One region of the Aeribacillus sp. FSL K6-3256 genome, then DNA from elsewhere that is predicted to be linked to it. Evidence: riboswitches for the same ligand, from Rfam matches in the RefSeq annotation. Region 1 holds a riboswitch; each other region holds the start of a gene.
The links. A riboswitch is a leader RNA that binds a small molecule or an ion and turns the genes downstream of it on or off. The one in region 1 is predicted to bind S-adenosylmethionine.
Positions count from the first base shown of each region.

Region 2: it holds a riboswitch for S-adenosylmethionine, as region 1 does, so the genes downstream of both, metK (methionine adenosyltransferase) here and NSQ84_RS05415 (methionine biosynthesis PLP-dependent protein) in region 1, are expected to answer to the same signal.
Region 3: it holds a riboswitch for S-adenosylmethionine, as region 1 does, so the genes downstream of both, NSQ84_RS15535 (2,3-diketo-5-methylthiopentyl-1-phosphate enolase) here and NSQ84_RS05415 (methionine biosynthesis PLP-dependent protein) in region 1, are expected to answer to the same signal.

Region 1 is NZ_CP150188.1:1,102,588-1,107,010, reverse strand. Features, by position in the region: gene metC (cystathionine beta-lyase) at 1-732, opposite strand, end outside; gene NSQ84_RS05415 (methionine biosynthesis PLP-dependent protein) at 725-1,840, opposite strand; SAM riboswitch class I at 1,957-2,094, opposite strand; gene NSQ84_RS05410 (aliphatic sulfonate ABC transporter substrate-binding protein) at 3,432-4,423, opposite strand, start outside.
Region 2 is NZ_CP150188.1:933,154-937,576, forward strand. Features, by position in the region: partial or broken gene NSQ84_RS04600 (IS3 family transposase) at 1-140, shown strand, start outside; gene pckA (phosphoenolpyruvate carboxykinase (ATP)) at 215-1,804, opposite strand; SAM riboswitch class I at 2,073-2,264, shown strand; gene metK (methionine adenosyltransferase) at 2,470-3,675, shown strand; gene NSQ84_RS04615 (phosphatase PAP2 family protein) at 3,725-4,255, opposite strand.
Region 3 is NZ_CP150188.1:3,219,134-3,223,556, reverse strand. Features, by position in the region: gene NSQ84_RS15550 (BREX system ATP-binding domain-containing protein) at 1-176, opposite strand, end outside; gene NSQ84_RS15545 (hypothetical protein) at 176-478, opposite strand; gene NSQ84_RS15540 (hypothetical protein) at 556-765, opposite strand; SAM riboswitch class I at 1,130-1,235, shown strand; gene NSQ84_RS15535 (2,3-diketo-5-methylthiopentyl-1-phosphate enolase) at 1,314-2,537, shown strand; gene NSQ84_RS15530 (2-hydroxy-3-keto-5-methylthiopentenyl-1-phosphate phosphatase) at 2,513-3,223, shown strand; gene NSQ84_RS15525 (methylthioribulose 1-phosphate dehydratase) at 3,220-3,867, shown strand; gene NSQ84_RS15520 (cupin domain-containing protein) at 3,890-4,420, shown strand.

The sequences.
Region 1 (4,423 bases):
TCTTAATACAAGCCAGCAATCATGCGGGCCGAGAACAGCGCCGAAGGCATTTTGAAGTTTGTAAAGCTCTTCGCCAAGCTTTTCATCTTTCACAACTGCCAATCCTGCCAAACAGTCGCTATGACCTGCCAAAAATTTTGTTGCACTATGTAAAACAATATCGGCCCCTAAATCGAGAGGCCTTTGCAAAGCCGGAGTCATAAATGTATTATCAACAAATGTTAAACAGCCGTTTTCTTTTGCAAGCTGCACAATTGCTCGAATGTCCGTCACTTTTAACAGCGGATTCGAGGGCGTTTCAATGTAAATCACTTTTGTGTTCGGACGTATATTTGCTTTTACGGCATCAAGGTCCGTCATATCGACAAACGTATATTCAATGCCAAAGCGCGATAAAACATCTGCAACGATCCGGTATGTTCCGCCGTACACATCTTCTGTGACCAAAACATGATCACCGGAAGAAAGTAAAAGAAAAGCTGTTGATATAGCGGCCATCCCAGAAGCAAACGCAAAGCCTCTCACTCCGCCTTCCAGTTCGGCAATCGCCTCTTCCAACGCTTTTCGTGTTGGATTTCCTGAACGGCTGTAGTCAAATTCAGGAGATTCATCCAATGTTTGCTGATGAAACGTTGACGCTTGCTGAATCGCCACGCTGACAGCACCAGTTGTCGGGTCAACCTTATGTTTATTATGAATCAATTTTGTTTGAAAGCTCCATTGGTCATGCATTTAGTAAATCCCCTTTCGCAGCTGCTTGCAATGCCTGCTTGAGATCTTCCTTCAAATCCTCCACACTTTCAATCCCTACAGAAAAACGGAGAAGCCGGTTACATACACCGTTTTGAATTCGGATTTCTTCCGGAATGTCCGCATGTGTTTGGGTAGCTGGATACGTTATAAAGCTTTCTACCCCTCCAAGGCTTTCCGCAAAACAGATTAATTTCAGATTCTGCAAAAACGGGTTGACCCATTCTTCTTTTTTCACACGGAAGGAAAGCATTCCGCCTCTGCCAGGATATAATACATCATCAATTTCAGGAAGCTCTTTTAAATATGCCGCCAGCTCCCTTGCATTTTCCTGATGTTTGGCCATTCTCAATGATAAAGTTTTCATTCCTCTAAGCAGCAGCCACGAATCAAAAGGAGATAATACCGCACCAATTGCATTTTGATGCATGGCTAATTTTTCGCAAATTTCTTTCCCTTTTGCACAGACCAGGCCGGCAAGGACATCGTTGTGACCGCCTAAATATTTCGTTGCGCTGTGAATCACGATATGCGCTCCTTCTTCAATCGGACGCTGCAAAACAGGTGTGTAGAACGTATTGTCAACGATCAGCAGCAAATTGTGCTTCCGGACCAATTCCGCCAACGAGGAAATCGATGTTTCCTGCATAAGCGGATTAGTGGGCGTTTCTAGAAAAATCGCTTTAGTATTTTCGTTTATTAATGATTCCGTATATTCGCGAGACGTAAAATCGTCATAGTGGAAGGAAAGACCGTATTTGCGCCACTCTTCTTCAAACAAGCGGTATGTCCCGCCATATAAATCTTTTGAAACGATCAGTTCATCTCCACTTTTAAATAAAGCCATAATCGTCTGAATCGCTGCCATTCCGGAAGAAAATGCAAATCCTTGATCGGCTCCCTCCAATTTGGCTATGGCGTCCTCGACAAGCTCTCTCGTTGGATTTTTTGTCCGAGTGTAATCATAGCCTGTTGATTCACCTATTCCTTTATGCCGGTAGGCTGTGGACAAATAAATGGGGGCGCTTACTGTTCCTGTAAGAGCTTCACTTCGATTTCCTAATTGGGCCAAAACTGTTTCAATATTCATCTTTGACTTTCCTCCTTTTTTAGTTAGTAAAAATGTGCTGCTTTCATTGCCTGTAGAGGAGGCTTTAAAAATAAAACGCCCTCTTCATAAGAAGAAGGCGTTTATTGTTTGGCTCCTTCTTATCTTCCAAGCATATCTTACGGCAAAATGCTTGCTGGATTTAGCACCTTGGTACAAAGGTTATCATGCCGCCGTCCTTGTACCGGTTGCTGAGACTTCTTCGGGCCAGTTCCCTCCGCCTCTCTCGATAAGAATTCCGATATGAACTTTTGATAGGTATAACTTTACCTCAGTTTTAAAAAAAATTCAAGACGTTTCCTGCCAACAATTCCGATAACTTTGATTTATTTTCAGTAAAACTAAAGAAAAATAAGAACATTCTTTAAATAATCCGTCGATTCTTGAAATGTTTTTTTGCGAAAGCCAAAAGGGAAATTTTTTTGTATGGATCACCTTTGATCCTCCATCATTTCAATGAAAGTGGTTTTATTTTCCCCTGAGGCTTCCCAAATTTTAATAGATTTTAAAATATAAATATCCAATTCGGAAGCTGTCGTATTTGGAGAAAAATTGTGAACGAGGTGATCTTCTTTAGAGGAATTGGAAAATTTTAAGAGAATTTAATAAACAGTAAATGAAACGATTGAATTGGCAAACTAATCGTTTGATAAATTTTTCGCCAACTTCTGTCAAACGAACCCGTACTCCATAAAGCAGCTGAACAGAAAACGAAGATGCGATATTTGTTTTGCAGGTGAAGCTGGGAAGCAAAAAAGATGAACATAAACGTGCCGTTGGAAAATTTGCTGAACATTCTTTACTGATGCGCCTTCTCTTTTTTATCAATATTATGGAAAGGAAAGACTGTTTATGATGCTGTATATAATCGACAGCATACGAACCAATAATTTTCATGACGAGCAAATGATGGGGCAAATCAAAATTATGTGAGAAAACGCTTTCTAAAAACTAGAACATCATCTAAACAATGTGTACGGAATTTATTATGATTATGAAAGCGACTACAGAGGAGATTATTTATTAAGCATTGCAATTGAAGAAAATAATGGGGAAGCTTTTAATTGAAATCTCGAGGAACATGAAAATAAAGTTTTTCAAGTAGATACAACGGACGAACAAGGCATTTTTAAAACTTGGAGTAAGATTTGGAAGCAAGAAGAAACTGGTTTAAGTAGAGCGTGCTTACACATATGATTTTGAAAAATACGGCCCAAATGGAGAAATTGAAATTCATATAGGCGCTGTCTAATAAGTCGATTTTCCGGCTTATAGACGCCCCTTTAATGTTTTAGAAATGTTGATATATCAATGTTTATAATCTTTCGTTTTCAATGGATTTTGACTTTCTGGACAGCTCCAAACAATGTGAAAAAACGGGAGCTTATTCGAGCGATTTGAATAAAAAGCTCTCACAACAACAGAATCCCAATATACAGGCATAGTCATAAACAACTTTTGGGATAAGCCCTGTTTTAACAACTGCTCCATCTTGAATTTACATCAACAAAATAACCCCCCCTATCCAGAAGCCGCATAATATCAAAAAGCTTCTGTATAGGGGGTTTATTGCTTAATTCAAAAAGCTTGTATCTACAAGACCTTTAAGATCCGGTTTTTCTTTTAAAAATTTCAAGTCATAAGAAGAGTTAGAAAAGTCTTGAAGAACTTTTTCATCCACTTCGGTTGTATAGCGGACACGTTCCCAAGCGCTGTCGATAATTTCTGGGTCAAGCTCTTGATTTGTTATTTCTTTAATCGATTGAATGGCAATATCGCGTGCTTCCTCTTTGTTTTTATTGATGAAGTCGACTGCTTTTTTGTGGGCTTTGACAATATTTTGAACTAAATCTTTATTTTCTTTAATAAATTTGTTGCTCGTCACTAAAACAGTGTTCGGAAGCGTTGTGCCATAGGCGATATCTTTCGTATCGACAATCACTTTCGCCCCGTCTTTTATTAATAATGAAGCCCAAGGCTCAGGCACAGCGGCTAAATCCACTTTTCCCGATTCAAAGAAAGCTTGATATTGTGCCGGGTTTCCAGTTGTATGCTTTAATGTGCCGCCGATTCTTGATGAAGCAATGTCGTAATCTTGCAAGTACGTTTCAAATTGGACATCGTGAGTGCAGCCGACACCAGGAGTAATGAATGTTTTATTATGAATATCATCTAAGCTTTCGATTCCGCTTTTTTTGCTTGCTACGACGACAGTACCCCCAGATGACGCACCGGCAATAATTTTCACGTCTGCACCATTAGAATAGTTATTCATGACAGGAGCTGGACCGACAAGCCCGGCGTCAATTTCGCCGGTTTTCAACGCTGTCATAAAAGCACCGCCATCCGGAAAAGTTTTATATTCAATCTCTACCTGATCCCCTAGCGCTTCTTCATAGTAGCCCTTTTCCTTCGCAATCATCGCCGGAACATGGTCAATATTTGGGAAATAGCCGATGACTACTTTATTTTTTCCGCTTTTCTCTTTTCCTGATGCCTCATTCCCTCCGCCGGCTCCGCAGGCAGATAAAATCCCAATTAACAACAAGGTGATAAATGATAGCA
Region 2 (4,423 bases), 170 kb from region 1:
AGTATTATTTACATAAGTATCAGACATTTAAAGAATTAGCTCTTGCGATGGATGAGTACAACCGCTTTTATAATTATGAAAGGTATCAAAAAAGATTAAGCGGCTTTAGCCCCATGGAATATAGAGCTAAAGCCGCTTAGGTATATTTTTATTATTTCTACAGTCTACTTGACAGGGGACAGTTCAAAGCTGTAGCCGAAAGTAAGTAATTTTTTTATATGATTGGACCGCCAAGTTCTTCAATTTCCTTCGGAACGTTCGAGAATTTTTTGAAGTTCTCTTTGAATGCTTTTGCTAATTCATACGCTTTTTGTTCATAAGCGTTTTTATCACTCCATGTTTTAATAGGCTGTAAAACTTCATCAGGCACTCCTGGAACATGAGCAGGAATCGCCAGCCCGAAAATAGGGTCTTTTACAGTTTCCACCTCATCGAGTTCGCCTTCCAATGCTGCCTGAACCATGGCTCTTGTATAAGCAAGTTTAATTCGTTTTCCTACTCCGTATTCTCCGCCGGTCCACCCTGTATTGACTAAAAATACTTTCACATCATGTTCTTCGATTTTTCTTCCGAGCATTTCAGAGTATCTTGTAGCTGGAAGCGGAAGAAATGGTGCGCCAAAGCATGTGGAGAACGTTGTTTTAGGGGAAGTAATACCCCTTTCCGTTCCAGCAAGCTTGCTCGTATAACCGCTTAAGAAATGATACATAGCCTGTTCTTTCGTTAATTTGCTTATTGGCGGTAGAACACCGAACGCATCAGCTGTTAAAAAAATAATAGTGTTAGGGTGACCCGCAATGCTCGGTTTAGCAATATTGTCAATCGCTTCAATTGGATAAGCCGCACGGGTGTTTTCTGTTAATAAGGAGTTGTCATAATCAGGAATTCGTGTCGATTCATCAACCACAACGTTTTCCAAAACGGAACCGAATCGAATCGCGTTATAAATTTGAGGTTCTTTTTCTTCAGACAAACCGATGCATTTTGCATAACAGCCGCCTTCAATATTAAAAATACCAGATGAAGACCAGCCGTGTTCATCATCACCAATTAATCGGCGTTTTGGATCGGCGGAAAGTGTTGTTTTGCCTGTTCCCGATAAACCGAAAAAGAGCGCGACATCGCCTTCTTGACCGACATTGGCGGAGCAGTGCATTGAAAATATATCTCTTTCTGGAAGCAGGAAGTTCATGACGGAAAAGATAGACTTTTTCATCTCGCCTGCATATTCAGTTCCGCCGATCAGGATTATTCTCTTTTCAAAAGAAATAATGATAAATGCTTCTGAGTTCGTTCCATCCACAGCTGGATCTGCTTTAAAGGAAGGAGCGGAAACAATCGTAAACGGATTTTTATGCTCCTTTAAATCGTCTTGGCTTTTCGGACGGATAAACAGTTGGCGAGCAAATAAATTTTGCCACGCCAATTCATTGACCACTTGAATTGGAAGACGATATTTTTTGTCAGCTCCGGCAAATCCGTTAAAAACATAAATTTCATCTCTATTTTTTAAATATTGTATGACTTTTAAGTACAGTTTTTCAAAAACTTCTGATGAAATTGGCTTGTTGACGGGTCCCCAATCAATTAAATGCTTGACAGAATCTTCTTCAACGATGAATTTATCTTCTGGTGACCGGCCGGTATATTTGCCTGTTGTAACCGAAACTGCACCTGTATTTGTTAAAAAACCTTCTTTCCTAGCTAAAACTTTTTCTACAAGTCGTGCGACTGGTAAATTATGATATGCATTTGGTCCGCTGATCAACGAAGCTAATTCATTTGATACATCTACAATATTCATATACATACCATCCTTTTTTTGCATATTTGAAATGGTTTTATAGAAATAGTATAACACATTCGCAAAAATAATCCATCCTATTTATCGATTTCTGAAAATAATGTTTTTACTATATATTTTGCCTTCATTTTTGGGCATCATACGAATCATGATTGATCAGCTGATACTGAAATAATGGATATCAGATGATTTGGAAAATTACAGAGAAGCTTTATTTATTGTTGACAAGTACTTTTTTGCTCCTGTATGATATACATTTGAACGGATACTCTTATCCCGAGTTGGCGGAGGGACAGGCCCTATGAAGCCCAGCAACCGGCTCGTTGAAAGAAGACAGTAGAATATGGCTTTCAAAATCCCGGTATTCTATGGACATACAACATGATGCGAAAGAATTCCATATTCATAGACGAGCAATGGTGCTAACCTGATGCAAGGTTATATCCTTGAACGATAAGAGTGAAAGGCAATGATGTTTATAACAACCTTTCCTCTGGCAGGGAAGGTTTTTTCTATGTATAAGAGAAATCTCGTTTAGCCAAGTTTTTCTTATCGTACGAAATTTTGATATGTTTACAACAGTGGTGAGGGAATGAGTTCCGTGTCAATGTCAAGGAGTGTAGCACTCCATAAACATCATTTTAAGTTTGAGGAGGAAGCAGTAAATGACAAAAAAGCGCCGTCTGTTTACATCTGAATCCGTAACGGAAGGGCATCCGGACAAAATTTGCGACCAAATTTCAGATGCGATTTTAGATGCCATTTTAGAAAAAGATCCGAACGCACGTGTAGCTTGCGAAACATCTGTCACCACCGGACTTGTATTAGTCAGTGGAGAAATTACGACAAGCACGTATGTGGATATACCAAAAATTGTGCGAGAAACGGTCAAAGAGATCGGCTATACGAGAGCTAAATACGGTTTTGATGCTGAAACTTGTGCTGTTTTAACATCAATTGATGAGCAATCACCCGATATTGCTGCAGGGGTGGATAAAGCTTTAGAAGCGCGAGAAGGACAAATGACTGATGAAGAAATTGAAGCGATTGGCGCTGGAGATCAAGGGTTAATGTTCGGTTTTGCATGCAATGAAACGAAGGAATTAATGCCTCTCCCGATTTCCATTGCCCATAAGCTTTCACGCCGGCTTACAGAAGTTAGAAAAAGCGAAGAAATTCCTTATTTGCGTCCGGACGGAAAGACGCAAGTTACGGTAGAATATGATGAAAATGAACAGCCGGTTAGAATTGACACAATTGTCATATCGACTCAACACCATCCGGAGGCAACTTTAGAACAAATTAAGCAGGATATTAAAGAAAAAGTAATTGATCCGGTTGTGCCAAAAGAACTGATCGATGAAGAAACAAAATATTTCATCAACCCTACCGGACGTTTCGTTATTGGCGGACCACAAGGAGATGCAGGATTAACGGGACGAAAAATCATTGTCGATACTTACGGAGGCTATGCGCGCCATGGCGGAGGAGCTTTCTCAGGAAAAGATCCGACGAAGGTAGACCGATCTGCAGCTTATGCGGCTCGTTATGTAGCGAAAAATATTGTCGCAGCCGGACTTGCAGACAAATGCGAGGTTCAGCTGGCCTATGCAATTGGTGTAGCGAAACCTGTCTCTATTTCTGTTGATACGTTCGGTACTGGCAAAGTAAGCGAAGATGTTTTAGTTGAATTAATTCGCAATAACTTTGATTTGCGCCCAGCTGGCATTATAAAAATGCTTGACTTGCGCCGCCCGATTTACAAACAGACAGCTGCTTACGGTCATTTCGGACGCAACGATCTAGATTTGCCATGGGAACGCACAGATAAAGCGGAAGCTTTGCGCGAACAAGCTCATCAATATTTGTAAAATAAAAAAGGTGTCCAATGCGATGCATGCATTAGACACCTTTTTGCTTTTACGGTCCGAATGCGACAAAACAGATGGTGCCTGCTGAAGCTCCTAGAACTATTCCCGCCAGCACATCTGAAGGGTAGTGTAGGCCAAGAAAAATTCTTGATAGTGCCACACTGAATGCGAGAGGAAGCAAAATCCATGTTAAGGCTGGAAAAAAGAGCAAAAATGGTGTAGCCACTGAAAATACAGCTGTCGTATGTCCAGAAGGAAATGAATGGTCAGTTAACGGATTTTCTAACACTTTTGTTTCAAATAATGTAAGATAAGGCCGTCTGCGTGGATAAATTCTTTTCACAATGAAAACCGGAATATGACTGAAAAAAAGAGCAGCTGAACTTGCCAAGGCAACAGTTTTTACAGGTTCATTAAAAAATAACATCAGCATTAAACATGTTGCAATTGAAAAAACAGCCCCTCCTAAATGAGTAACATACCGAAAATAAACATTCAGTCCTTTTCGTTCAAAATGCGAATTAATCAGTTTGAACAACTTGCACTCAAATTGGTAAAGCTGATTCAGCAGTCTGCCCATGTTAAAGTTCCTCTTTTCAAAAAGCAAAAATTCTTATAAAAAATTTTCTCTCATATTTATGTAAACTTCAACAAATCTAATAAAAATTTTACAAAATTTTAAAAATACATGAAGCTGCCCGGTAAAGAATGACATTTGAAAGAGAAAGTTTTAAAATGTTTTTATAAG
Region 3 (4,423 bases), 1.7 Mb from region 1:
CTTGGAAGTACAGTGATTTCCTGTTCAAAGGCAACAGTAAATGATTCAACATATTGCTTAATAAATGTATCATCAATAACTGTCTCTGGTATCCATTTGTGTACCATACCGTGGATTTCCCTAACTTTATATGAAACTTCTATTAATTGTTCAGTTGAGAAACGGTTTAATTTCATCAATGGGGTTGAAAGTACACCACTAACCCTTCCATTTTTTGTGAAGATAAAGGTTTAATTCTAGAATATAAAACATCATGTTCTTTAATTGATCGATCCTCGTTTTTAATTAAATCATCCGTTCCAGTAAATAACATATAACATCCTTTCCTTACATACGATTCACTTATTCCTAGCAATTTAGCTAATTTGTAATTCGAGAAATCAGGATTCAACTCAATTGCTTGTCTAAGTTTTTCTAAGTTCTTATCCGTTTTATTGCGCTGTTCTTTTAAATACTCCTCACGGCTTTTTACGCCCATTTCCCGGCGTTTTTGTTTCCTTCTCCGCTTTTCATTCGCATCTATAATCGTGCTTAAATGGCGTTGTTCGTCCTCTGTTATATCTTATCTAACCATTCAATTAATTTTTTATTGCTGATATTATATCCAGCGCCAGGATACCCTTTTTCTCTAGCTATTCGGTTTGCTTCTTCGTTATTCCGTGCATAATAGGCCTTTTCAGCGCTTCTGGTGGATCTTCTTAAAGGCTCATTAAACTGTAAATTAAACGTTAGCGTTTGTTTTAAGGCTTCTTCTGGATCATTCAAAAAGCAACATAACCAATAACGGTACAAGAAACAAATTGTCTCACGATAACCAGTAACGTTATAATTGCGTAATTCAACCAGTTTTTCTAAGTCTAGTAATCTAGCATGATGCGATCGGAAGACGTTAAAAAGATGTTGTACCTTCTTTTTTCGTCCTCTTTTTTTAGGCTTTCCTGTTTTGGCTCAACCTCAAGTTCCGGAAAATACCTCAAATTGTAAACTGCACCATTAAATAATTGTAGCATGCCATCAGAAAAATGTAAGCGAATTTGAATCGAATATGATGTAAAAAAGTGTTGACAGAGGGGAAGGATAGTGGCATAATCCAAGTAAACGAATAAGAATTATAAAGTTAATAATAAAACTCTTATCAAGAGCAGGTGGAGGGATGAGCCCAATGAAGCCCGGCAACCGACTCATATGATGAGCACGGTGCTAATTCTCCCAACAGAGATGTTGAAAGATAAGAAGTTGTTTTGACAAAAAACCTCTTCTTATTGAAGAGGTTTTATTTATATAAAAAAATCTGAATGAAGAGGATTGAAAAAATGGGTCACGTAACAGCAGTATACCAAATCATTGCGAAACGAGAAGATTTAGAAAAAAAAGCAGAAGGCATTGCTCTTGGATTAACGGTAGGTTCGTGGACTGACCTTCCTCTTTTAGTGCAAGAGCAGTTAAAAAAGCATAAAGGACAAGTGGTTGAGATAAAAGAAACAGGCGAGGATCCATCCTCCGGCAAAACGATTGCACAGCTTCACATTCGCTTTCCGGGAGAAAACTTTTCTAAAGACATTCCTGCCATCTTAACGACAACTTTTGGAAAATTATCACTAGATGGAGAAATAAAATTACTAGATTTGCAGTTTGACGATGAGATCTTTCGGTATTTTCCAGGTCCTCGATTTGGAATTCAGGGGTTACGAGAAAAACTTGGCGTTTACGACAGACCGTTAGTGATGAGCATCTTTAAAGGTGTAATTGGACGTGATATGGATTACCTTCTTGCCCAATTGCGGGAGCAGGCTCTCGGGGGCGTCGACTTAGTAAAGGATGACGAAATACTTTTTGAAAATTCGCTCACATCATTTGAAACAAGAATAAAGGAAGGCAAAAAAGTTCTTGATAACGTGTATCAAGAAAAAGGGCACCGAACTTTGTATGCGGTCAATTTGACGGGAAAAACATTTGAATTGAAAGATAAGGCAAGAAAAGCAAAAGAATTAGGTGCCGATATTTTGCTATTTAATGTTTTTACATATGGCCTCGATGTGCTGCAAGCATTAAGGGAAGATGATGAAATCGCCCTCCCAATTATGGCTCATCCGGCGTTTAGCGGATCGTTTACTTCATCCGAAAAATATGGGCTCTCTCATTCCTTATTGCTTGGAAAATTGATAAGAATTGCTGGAGCAGATTTTTCGTTGTTCCCTTCACCATATGGCAGCGTTGCATTGGAGCGTGACAAAGTTTTAAAAGTGAAAGAAGAATTGGTGAAGGAATCAGTTTTAAAACCAGTTTTTCCTGTTCCATCTGCTGGCATTCACCCGGGTCTTGTTCCCATTTTAATTCATGATTTTGGAAAAGATTGTGTCATTAATGCAGGAGGCGGTGTTCACGGTCACCCGCAAGGTGCTAAAGGCGGAGGAAAAGCTTTCCGTCAGGCAGTTGACGCTGTTTCCCGGGGTGTTCCCCTTAATGAAGCAGCTGAAGACATAGAATTACAAGAAGCAATTCGGCTCTGGGGATGGAAGGAGGCACCGTCCAATTGAAGCCAGTAATATTTTGTGATTTTGATGGAACGGTGACAAAAAAAGATAACATCGTTAGCATCATGAAGCGTTTCGCTCCAAAAGAGTGGGAGCAATTGAAGGATGGCGTCCTTTCCCAGTCGATTAGTATTCAGGAAGGAGTCGGCAAGATGTTTGCACTTCTTCCATCTTCTTTAAAGGGTGACATCATTCACTATATTTTAGAAACTGCAGAAATAAGGGAAGGATTTCGCGACTTTGTTCATTATGCGAAAAACATGAACATTCCTTTATACATTGTCAGCGGCGGAATCGATTTTTTTATTAAACCGCTGTTGCAGCCTTTTGATTCTATTACCGCACTGTTTTGCAATAAAGCGGATTTTAGCGGAGAAACGATCACCATTCATTGGCCTTATACGTGTGATGAAAAGTGTCCCAACCAAAATTGTGGGTGCTGCAAACCGACAATTATTCGGCAAATTGCAAATGCTGACACTCATTCCATCATCATCGGGGATTCCGTCACAGATTTAGAAGCCGCGAAGATTGCAGATACAGTTATTGCACGTGATTATTTATCAAAAAAATGTCAAGAATTTTCTATTCCTTATCAATCTTTCGAAACATTTTACGACTGTATTGACATTTTAGAGAAGACAATAAACAAAACAAATTTCATAGAAGAAAAAGGTGGCGCAAAATGAGTGTCGTTTTAACTCGTGTTCATGAGCTTGCGGAGATTAAAGAGGAGCTTGCTGCGAGGGATTGGTTTATGGGGACAAGCGGCAATTTAGCCATAAAAGTTCAAGATTCCCCGCTTCAGTTTCTTGTGACCGCAAGCGGCAAAGATAAACGAAAAAAAACGAAGGAAGATTTTTTGCTTGTAGATGGAGAAGGAAATCCTGTAGGCGCAACACAGCTGAAGCCTTCGGCAGAAACGCTATTGCATTGCGAAATATATAAAAGAAGCAAAGCCGGCTGCAGCCTGCATGTACATACGGTTGCAAATAATGTCATCTCCGAACTTTATGGTGACGCTGGAAAAATTGTATTTCAAGGACAAGAACTGATAAAAGCGTTTGACCGCTGGGAGGAAGATGCAGAATTACAGATTCCGATTATTTATAATTATGCCCATATTCCTACATTAGCAAGCACTTTGGGCGATTTCGTGAAGGAGGATAAAGGGGCAGTTCTTATTCGCAACCACGGAATTACTGTATGGGGAAAAGATGGCTTTGAAGCGAAGAAAATTTTAGAAGCTTGTGAATTTTTATTTCAGTATCAGCTTGCTCTTATTCAAGCAAAAGCCGGTCTCCTTGCGAGTACAGGAGCTTTAAATAATTAAACATTTTAAGGAGGTATTTTACATGACAACGATTAAAATTCAAGGAACAAACGAAGTTATCAGCAATCAAGAGGAAGTGATTTCATTTTTAAATCAACAAGGTGTTATTTACGAGCAATGGGATATTGCCAAATTACCAGAGCATTTAAAAGAGAAATATCTTTTAAATGATGAGGAAAAACAAACGATTTTACAATCTTTTGAAAATGAAATTAAAGATATTTCAGCAAGACGCGGCTACAAAGCTTGGGATGTCATTTCTTTAGCAGATCATACGCCAAACCTTGAAGAGCTGCTGAAAAATTTTCAGCGTGAACATCATCATACAGATGATGAAGTGCGCTTTATTGTAAGCGGCCATGGAATTTTTGTTATTCAAGGACAGGACGGGAAATTTTTTGAAGTGCATCTTAATCCGGGAGACCTTATTTCTGTTCCAGAGGGCAGACGCCACTATTTCACATTAGCTGATGACCGAAAAGTTGTTGCGATCCGCATCTTTGTGACAGAAGAAGGCTGGGTGCCAGTTTACGAAAAAGAAGAAGTAAATTAAGTT